DNA from 2 places in the Streptomyces sp. cg35 genome. Region 2 is predicted to be linked to the other one. Evidence: riboswitches for the same ligand, from Rfam matches in the RefSeq annotation. Region 2 holds a riboswitch; the other holds the start of a gene.
The links. Region 2 has a riboswitch for S-adenosylmethionine ahead of thrC (threonine synthase). Riboswitches for the same ligand answer to the same signal wherever they lie in the genome.
Positions count from the first base shown of each region.

Region 1 (4,408 bases), 1.5 Mb from region 2:
GGCGGTCGGCAGGGGAACCGTCATTCGGACTGTCGCCTCTTCCTTCGAGCACGGCCCTCGGCTCGTGCGCTTTCCGTGGTGCGTGGTGCTTGCTTTATTGCCCGTAACCCTACGGCCTGCCGTACACCGCCCGCTCCCCGCCTTGCGTCATGCTCTCTTTCATGATCGGCAACGGACGTGACGCGATCGGCAAAGTGACCGCATTCCTCAGAGGGCATCCGGCTCCGGTCACGTACGGAATCATCGCCGTCTGCACCGTGGTCTTCGTGCTCTCCCCGGCATCCGGGCTCAACCCGTCGTACGGCACCGGGGACCGCCTCCTCGCCGCGCAGAGTGCCTACTTCGAGCGCTGGGGAGTCGTCCCCACGGAACTCTTCACCGGATCGCCCCGGGCCGCTCTCACCCCGGCCACAGCCCTCTTCGTCCACGGCAGCTGGGTGCACCTGCTCGGCAACATGCTCTTCCTCTACGTCTTCGGGGCGATGGTCGAGGAGCGCATGGGCCGCGTGCAGTACGCGTTCTTCTACCTGATCACCGGCTACCTGGCGCTGCTCGGCTACGCGATCGCGCACGCCGACTCCGACCAGACGCTGGTCGGCGCCTCGGGGGCGATCTCGGCGGTGCTGGGCGCGTTCCTGTACCTGTTCCCCGGAGCGCGCGTCACGAGCCTGTTCCCCTTCCTCCTCTTCCTGCCGCTGCGCTTCCCCGCATGGGTGGTCCTGCCGTTCTGGGTGGCGCTGCAGTGGGCGGCGGCGGGGCAGGACAGTCAGGGGCCGGGCGTCGCCTACCTCGCCCACCTGGTGGGCTTCTCGCTCGGGTTCCTCTACGCGTGGGTGAGGTACAGGGGCCGGGCTAGAGTGAACGCAGTCCCAACCACGGCCACCGAGGGAGACAGCCAGCCGTGATCACCGCGATCGTGCTCATCAAGACCAGCGTGGACCGGATCCCCGAGATCGCCGAGTCGATCGCGGCCCTGGAGAGCGTCAGCGAGGTCTTCTCCGTCACCGGCACGTACGACCTGATCGCCATGGTCCGGGTGGCCCGCCACGACGATCTGGCGGATGTCATCCCGGGCCGGATCAGCAAGATCCAGGGCGTCGAGGCGACGGACACGCACGTCGCTTTCCGCACGTACTCCCAGCACGACCTGGAGGCGGCTTTCTCCATCGGCCTGGACAACTGAAAAGACCGCGGTCGCGCCTGCTCGATGCATGAGCAGGCGCGACCGCGGCTTTTGGTCGTGGCTTTTCGTGGGTTGCTCGCGTGCCTTACGGGGCCGGGACGCAGCGGCCCTCTTCGGTGCGGTAGCTCCAGGCGGCGCCGTCCCGGACCAGTTCCTTGACGGCCGCGACGAAGCGCTCGACGTGCTCGTCCGGCGTACCCGCGCCGAAGCTGACCCGGATCGCGTTCAGCGACTTCTCGCCGGGCGCCGCCTCCGGAGCCCCGCACTCGCCCTGGGTCTGCGGGTCGGAGCCGAGCAGGGTGCGCACGAGCGGGTGGGCGCAGAACAGACCGTCCCGCACACCGATCCCGTACTCGGCGGAGAGCGCGGCGGCGAAGTGCGAGGAGTTCCAGCCCTCGACGACGAACGAGATGACGCCGACGCGCGGGGCGTCGTCCCCGAACAGGGACAGCACCTTCACCTCGGGCACCGCGGCGAGCCCCTCGCGCACCGTGCGGATCAGGTACTGCTCGCGGGCGACCAGGGTGTCGAACCCGGCCTCGGTCAGCGCCTTGCAGGCGGAGGCGATGGAGTAGACACCGATGACGTTCGGCGAACCGGCCTCGTGCCGGGCGGCGCTCTCGTGCCACTCGACGTCCACGCCGCCGTCCGTGCGCCGGGCGACCTTGCGGGAGGCGCCGCCGCCGGCGAGGTACGGCTCGGCTGCGGTCAGCCAGTCCGAGCGCCCGGCGAGCACACCGGAGCCGAACGGCGCGTACAGCTTGTGCCCGGAGAACGCGATCCAGTCGACGTCCAGCTCCTGCACGGAGACCGGGTGGTGGGGCGCGAGCTGGGCGGCGTCGAGCACGATGCGGGCACCGTGCGCGTGAGCGGCCGCCGCCAGCTCGCGCACCGGCCAGAGCTCACCGGTGACGTTGGAGGCACCGGTGACGCAGACGAGGGCCGGACCGTAGGGGTCCCGGTCGGCGAGGGCCCGCTCCAGGGTGGCGACGGCCTCCTCCGGGGTGCGCGGCGCGTTCAGGTACGTCACCCGGGCGTCCCGCCAGGGCAGCAGCGACGCGTGGTGCTCGGTCTCGAAGACGAACACCTGGCAGTCGGCGGGGAGGGCGGCGGCGAGCAGGTTCAGCGAGTCGGTGGTGGACCGGGTGAAGACGACCTGGTCGTCCTCGCGGCAGTCGAGGAACTCGGCGACGGTGGCGCGGGAGTTCTCGAACAGGTCGGTCGACAGCTGGGAGAGGTACCCGGCACCGCGGTGCACGCTGCCGTAGTACGGCGCGTAGGCGGCGACGTCGTCCCACACGCGCTGCAGGGCCGGCGCGCTGGCGGCGTAGTCGAGGGCGGCGTACGTCACCTCGCCACCGGTGACGAGCGGCACGGTCACGTCCCGGCCGAGCACCGGCAGCGGGGCCCCACAGGCGGGGTCGGCGGACTCGACGGACTCGACGGAGGAGGTGGTGGCGATGGCGGTGGCAGGGTGAGCGGACATGGCGGTATCTCCCGGCAGGACAAGGCGCAATGGCTGTGAGAGCCCGCACGGAAGCCATCAACCGGCTTACGGCGTACGGGAATTGACCTCGACGTGCGGAACGGAGAGGTCCGTCGCACGGAGGGTGATGGAGATGGAGAAGGGGCTGTGAAGCCCTAGCACATTCGCTTGCTCACGAGACTGCTCCCTCAAACGACCCAGGACCCCTGGAGAGTTCGCGAGGGGTCCGCGCTTGCCGCAAGCCTTGCTGCTTGCGGCCTGGTCTTCACCCGGGGCACCCCGCCACGGACGGAGGGTTGCCGGACAGCCGGCCGGGGCCGAAATCGCTGTCACTCATGACCTTGAAAAGCATCCTGCCACACGATCCCGATACGGCAAGGGCGCAGTCCACGATCTGGACTGCGCCCTGCGTCACACCGTCGCTCTCACGGCCGGTTGCTGGCCGCCACCCACCGCTCCAGGGTGGCCTTCGCCGCGCCGGAGTCGATCGACTCGGCCGCGCGGTCCATCGCGGCTCGGATCTGCTCGGCGAGCGTCCCGGTGCCCGGTCGTACGGCCACCAGCGCGGCCGCCGAGTTCAGCAGGACGGCGTCGCGCACGGGCCCGCGCTCCCCGTCGAGCAGCCGCCGCGCGACCTCCGCGTTGTACGAGGCGTCCGCGCCGCGCAGGGCCTCCACCGGCACCAGGTCGAGGCCCACGTCCCGCGGGTCGAAGGACTCCTCGCGCACGGCCCCGTCCCGCACGACCCACACCCGCGAGGTGGCCGTGGTGGTCAGCTCGTCGAGCCCGTCGTCGCCGCGGAACACCAGGGAGGAGTTGCCGCGCTCGGCGAAGACCCCGGCCACGATGGGCGCCATCCGCGCGTCGGCGACACCGACGGCCTGCGCACGGACCCGCGCCGGGTTGGTGAGCGGGCCCAGCAGGTTGAACACGGTGCGGATGCCGAGCTGGCTGCGCGCCGCGCCCGCGTACCGCAGCGCCGGGTGGAACTTCACGGCGAAGCAGAAGGTGATGCCCGCCTCCTCCGCGACCTGCGGGACGCGGGCGGGGGTGAGCTCCAGGTTGACGCCGAGCTTCTCCAGCACGTCGGACGCGCCGGAGGCCGAGGACGCGGCGCGGTTGCCGTGCTTGACGACCTTCACACCGGTACCGGCGATCACGATCGCGGACATGGTGGAGATGTTGACGGTCTTCGCGCCGTCGCCGCCGGTACCGACGATGTCGACGGTCTCCCCCGGCACCTCGATCACGTTGGCGTGGTCGTACATGGCCCGGACCAGACCGGAGATCTCCTCCACGGTCTCGCCCTTGGACCGCAGCGCCACCACGAAGCCGGCGATCTGCGCGTCGGTCGCCTCGCCCCGCATGATCCGGTCCATCGCCCAGGCGGTGTCGTCGGCGCTCTGGTCTCGGCCGTCGAGCAGACCGTTGAGGACGGCGGGCCAGGAACGGCCCGCCGCGGTGTCGCCTCCAGCGGGGTGCAAAGCGCTCATGGCCGCTCCTGTGATGTCAGTGAGAATTCCGCGGTCCTACCTTATCCAGCGCCGCGGACGGCAAAGAGCCCCCGTCCAGTGCCTGGACGAGGGCTCCTGCCGTGGCGGACAGTTCAGAGATCAGTGGTGGCCGTGGCCGCTGGTGATCTCCTTGTACTCCTCGGCGGTGGGCTTGGGGATCTGGTTGTTCTCCCCGTAGTAGCCCTTCGACAGCTTGGCGCGCGCCTTCTGCAGGCGGGACACCTT
Region 1 is NZ_CP191268.1:6,454,785-6,459,192, reverse strand. Features, by position in the region: gene ACQUQD_RS29480 (hypothetical protein) at 1-24, opposite strand, end outside; gene ACQUQD_RS29475 (rhomboid family intramembrane serine protease) at 162-905, shown strand; gene ACQUQD_RS29470 (Lrp/AsnC family transcriptional regulator) at 902-1,183, shown strand; gene ACQUQD_RS29465 (aminotransferase class V-fold PLP-dependent enzyme) at 1,269-2,669, opposite strand; SAM riboswitch class IV at 2,893-3,010, opposite strand; gene trpD (anthranilate phosphoribosyltransferase) at 3,095-4,162, opposite strand; gene qcrB (cytochrome bc1 complex cytochrome b subunit) at 4,283-4,408, opposite strand, start outside.
Region 1: it holds a riboswitch for S-adenosylmethionine, as region 2 does, so the genes downstream of both, ACQUQD_RS29465 (aminotransferase class V-fold PLP-dependent enzyme) here and thrC (threonine synthase) in region 2, are expected to answer to the same signal.

Region 2 (4,408 bases):
CTGAATCGCGCTGTAGTGGACGAATACATCCGCACCACCGTCGACCGCGATGAAGCCGTACCCCTTCTCCGCGTTGAACCACTTGACGGTGCCCTGAGCCATGCCTAACTCCCCTATTACTGGCCCTTGCGCGAGACCGCACTTCGCGGTCCCGGGTCAGACCTCACTCCCCAAAGGGTTTGGGGGTGTGCGCCGGAACGCGTCGACCGCGGCTGAATGTATCTGCCCAACTGCCGTCTGCAACAGGTCAATCGGACGAGAATTCTGGGCGCCCACGATCGGGGAAACCGGGCCAACTCACCGGATCCCAGGGCAAGTCGGGCCGCACAAATGCCATAAAGAGCTCGAAAGGGCCGGGCACTTTGGCTGCTTCTTGTCGCGGTTCGGGCGAGAACTCATATGCGCCCGTCATGCACCGGGCGGCAGAAGGAAGCGGCTTCCCCAACTGTACCGCGCTCAACCATGCAGAATTGCCCCCTCCGCTTCTCTCGCGGAGGGGGCAATTCACGTAACTCTGCGTGGAACAGGGAAAGATCAGCCGCCGGCGACGGCGGGAATGATCGAGACCCCGGCGCCGTCCGGCGTCGCCGTCTCCAGCCCCTGCTCGAAGCGGACGTCGTCGTCGTTCACGTAGACGTTCACGAAGCGGCGCAGCTTGCCCTGGTCGTCGAGGACGCGGGCGGCGATCCCGGTGTGGTTCTTCTCCAGGTCGGTGATGACATCGGCGAGCGTGGCGCCCTCGGCGCTCACCTCGGCCTGGCCGCCGGTGTAGGTACGGAGAATGGTGGGGATCCGGACGTTGACGCTCATGATGGGTGACTCCCGTTGCTGCTGGGTCGGATGGTGGCTCAGTGGGCGGAGAGACCGGCGTCGCGGAACGCCTCCAGGCTCGGCCGGATCGTCGCGGTCGCCTGCGATGAATCGGCGACGGCGTCGAGCGTCTTGAGCCCGTCACCCGTGTTCAGCACGACCGTGGTCAGGGACGGGTCGATCAGCCCGGCCTCGATGAGCTTCTTGGTGACACCGAGCGTCACGCCGCCCGCCGTCTCCGCGAAGATGCCCTCCGTCTGCGCGAGCAGCTTGATCGCCTCGACGACCTGCTCGTCGTTCACGTCCTCCACGGCACCGCCCGTGCGGCGCGCGATGTCCAGGACGTACGGCCCGTCGGCCGGGTTGCCGATGGCCAGCGACTTGGCGATGGTGTTCGGCTTCTGCGGGCGCACCACGTCGTGGCCGCCCTTGTACGCGACCGAGACCGGGGAGCAGCCCTCGGCCTGGGCGCCGAAGAGCTTGTACGGCTTGTCCTCGACGAGGCCGAGCTTGATCAGCTCCTGCAGCCCCTTGTCGATCTTCGTGAACTGCGAGCCGGACGCGATCGGGATGACCAGCTGGTCGGGCAGCTGCCAGCCGAGCTGCTCGCAGATCTCGTACGCGAGCGTCTTGGAGCCCTCGCCGTAGTACGGGCGCAGGTTCACGTTCACGAAGCCCCAGCCCTCGCCCAGCGGGTCGCCGATGAGCTCGGAGCAGAAACGGTTCACGTCGTCGTAGTTGCCCTCGATGGCGACGAGGTCACCGCCGTAGACACCGGCCATGACGACCTTGCCCTGCTCCAGGTCGTGCGGGATGAACACGCAGGAGCGGAAGCCGGCGCGGGCGGCCGCGGCGCCGACGGCGCCGGCCAGGTTGCCGGTGGAGGAGCAGGACAGCGTGGTGAAGCCGAAGGCGCGGGCGGCCTCGATGGCCTGCGCGACGACCCGGTCCTTGAAGGAGTGCGTGGGGTTGCCGGAGTCGTCCTTGACGAACAACCTGCCCTGCTCGACGCCGAGTTCACGGGCGAGGTTGTCGGCCTTGACCAGCTTGGTCCAGCCCGGGTTCAGGTTCGGCTTCTCGGCGACGTCGGCCGGGACGGGCAGCAGCGGGGCGTAGCGCCAGACGTTGGCCGGGCCCGCCTCGATCTGCTTGCGGAGTGCCTCGGGGTCGCCGACGGGCAGGTCGTACGCGACTTCCAGAGGCCCGAAACACTCGGCGCAGGCGAAGATCGGTCCGAGCGGGAACGTGGTGCCGCACTCGCGGCAGGAGAGGCCGGACGCGGGGCCGAGGTCGACGGTGTTCGCGGCGGTCGTGGTGGCGACAGTCTGTACAGCCATGAGAGGCGAGGCCCTTTCTCCTCATCTTCCTCGCGGCGCATCTCGCCACGAGACGGATTTGGCACCTTCCCTAGCCGGGAGCCTCGCGACGTCGACGATGACAGTCGTACGAGACCGGCTGGAGGGTTGCCGGGGCTTCAACGGGCCGTATCCCTCTGCCCCTCTGGATGAGCGGTATTCGATTGTGTGTCGCGCCCTGATACGCGCTGACACCGGGCGGCGACCCCGACATGCGATGGTCACCGGCCTTGTTCAAGACTGTAACCGACGGCCTGGACCCTTGAGATAGTCGTCCGAACCGCGAGATGGATCACATCGACCGATACCGCCCCGCCGATAAGGAGCCGCAGACCGTGCTGGAAGAAGTCGAGCGCTGGCTTGAGCGGCGCTCCTGGTCCGTGGCCGACCGCTCGTTGCACCAGCTCATCGCCGCGAAGCGCGCGTCCGGCCAGACGGTGAGCGTGGTGCTGCCCGCGCTCGACGAGGAGGAGACGGTCGGGGAGATCGTCGCCGTGATCCGGCGTGAGCTGATGACGGAGGCGGTGCCGCTCGTCGACGAGCTGGTGGTGGTGGACTCCGGGTCCACGGACCGCACCTCCGAGGTCGCCGCGGCGGCCGGGGCCCGCGTCGTGCACCGGGACACGGTCCTGCCGCGGATCCCGGTGCGGCCCGGCAAGGGCGAGGTGCTATGGCGTTCACTTTTCGTGACGTCCGGCGACATCGTGTGTTTCGTCGACGCGGACCTCAAGGAGTTCTCGGCGGACTTCGTCTCCGGGATCGTCGGGCCGCTGCTGACCGACCCGGGCGTGGCCTTCGTGAAGGCGATGTACGACCGTCCGCTGGGCGGGGCCGCCGGGCAGGGCGGCCGTGTCACGGAGCTGATGGCGCGCCCGATCCTCAATCTGCACTGGCCCCGGCTGGCCGGATTCGTCCAGCCGCTGGGCGGCGAGTACGCGGCCCGCAGGTCGCTGCTGGAGCGACTGCCGTTCCCCGTCGGGTACGGCGTGGAGCTCGGGCTGCTCGTGGACGCCCTGCACACCGTGGGCCTGGACGCGCTGGCCCAGGTCGACGTGGGGGTGCGCAAGCACCGGCACCAGGACGGGCAGGCGCTCGGGCGGATGGCCGCCGCGATCTACCGCACGGCGCAGCTGCGGCTGGCCCGCGGGCATCTGGTGCGGCCCGTGCTCACCCAGTTCGAGCGCGGGGAGGGCGGCTTCGAGCCGCGGACGTACGAGGTGGACACGGAGGAGCGTCCCCCGATGACCGAAATCAGTGAGTACGCGGAGCGTCGCGTCGCATAGCCACTGAGTGATGATGCTTTTTGCCTACATTGCCGCTTATGTGGCTTAGACACGCAAGAAGCAACCGGCGGCTCACAGGCGCCGCCACCCGCCTCGCCGGGACCCTCGCCGCCACGGCCACGGCCGCCGCGACCCTCGTCGCAGCGGCCGTTCCGGCCTCGGCGGTGGTGGTCGAACCCTTCGCCAAGCGGTACGAGGAAGCCCTCTACGGCGACTTCATCACGCTCGGCAACACCGTGATGCGGTGCCCGACCACGCCCGCGGACGACGCGGCGCGCTGCCGGTCCGCGCAGGCGGGCACGAGCACCGAGAACAACAACCAGTTCGACATGCAGTACACGGACACGGCCGGGCTGTCCTCGACGGTCGTCAACTCCTCCACCGGCAAGGTGACGATCCCGCCGGGCGCCACCGTCGCCTACGCCCGCCTCTTCTGGGGCGGCAACGACGGCACGTACAAGCTGGGCCGCAACCAGATCGCGCGCTGCGACACCGCCGGCCCGGCCACCTCCCCGGCCGGTGAACCGCTCACCACGCGGCCCGTGGTGAGGATCGGCGCCGGCGCCGAGACGCCCGCCACCGTGCAGAACGCGGTGCGCACCCCGGCCGAGGTCGGCGGCCCGCACTACTACACCGCCGAGTCCGACATCACCTCGCTGTTCTCCGGCGTCACGACCGGCACCGAGGTGCCGGTCGCGGTCGGCAACGTCTGGGCCCCGACCGGCAAGGGCTGCGTCGGCGGCTGGTCGCTGACCGTCGTCTACAAGTACGACGCACCGAACGCCCAGTACGCGCCCACGCGCCGCAACGTCTACGTGTACGGCGGCCACGTGGTCCAGCAGTCCAAGGACCCCGACACCACGATCGACATCGACGGCTTCTACCGGGCGGGCGGCGGCGACGTGCGCGCCAGCGTCACCGCGTACGAGGGCGACGCGAACGTGGCGGGCGACCAGTTCC
Region 2 is NZ_CP191268.1:4,960,659-4,965,066, reverse strand. Features, by position in the region: gene ACQUQD_RS22635 (cold-shock protein) at 1-102, opposite strand, end outside; gene ACQUQD_RS22630 (MoaD/ThiS family protein) at 535-810, opposite strand; gene thrC (threonine synthase) at 849-2,147, opposite strand; SAM riboswitch class I at 2,166-2,321, opposite strand; gene ACQUQD_RS22620 (glucosyl-3-phosphoglycerate synthase) at 2,501-3,448, shown strand; gene ACQUQD_RS22615 (DUF11 domain-containing protein) at 3,487-4,408, shown strand, end outside.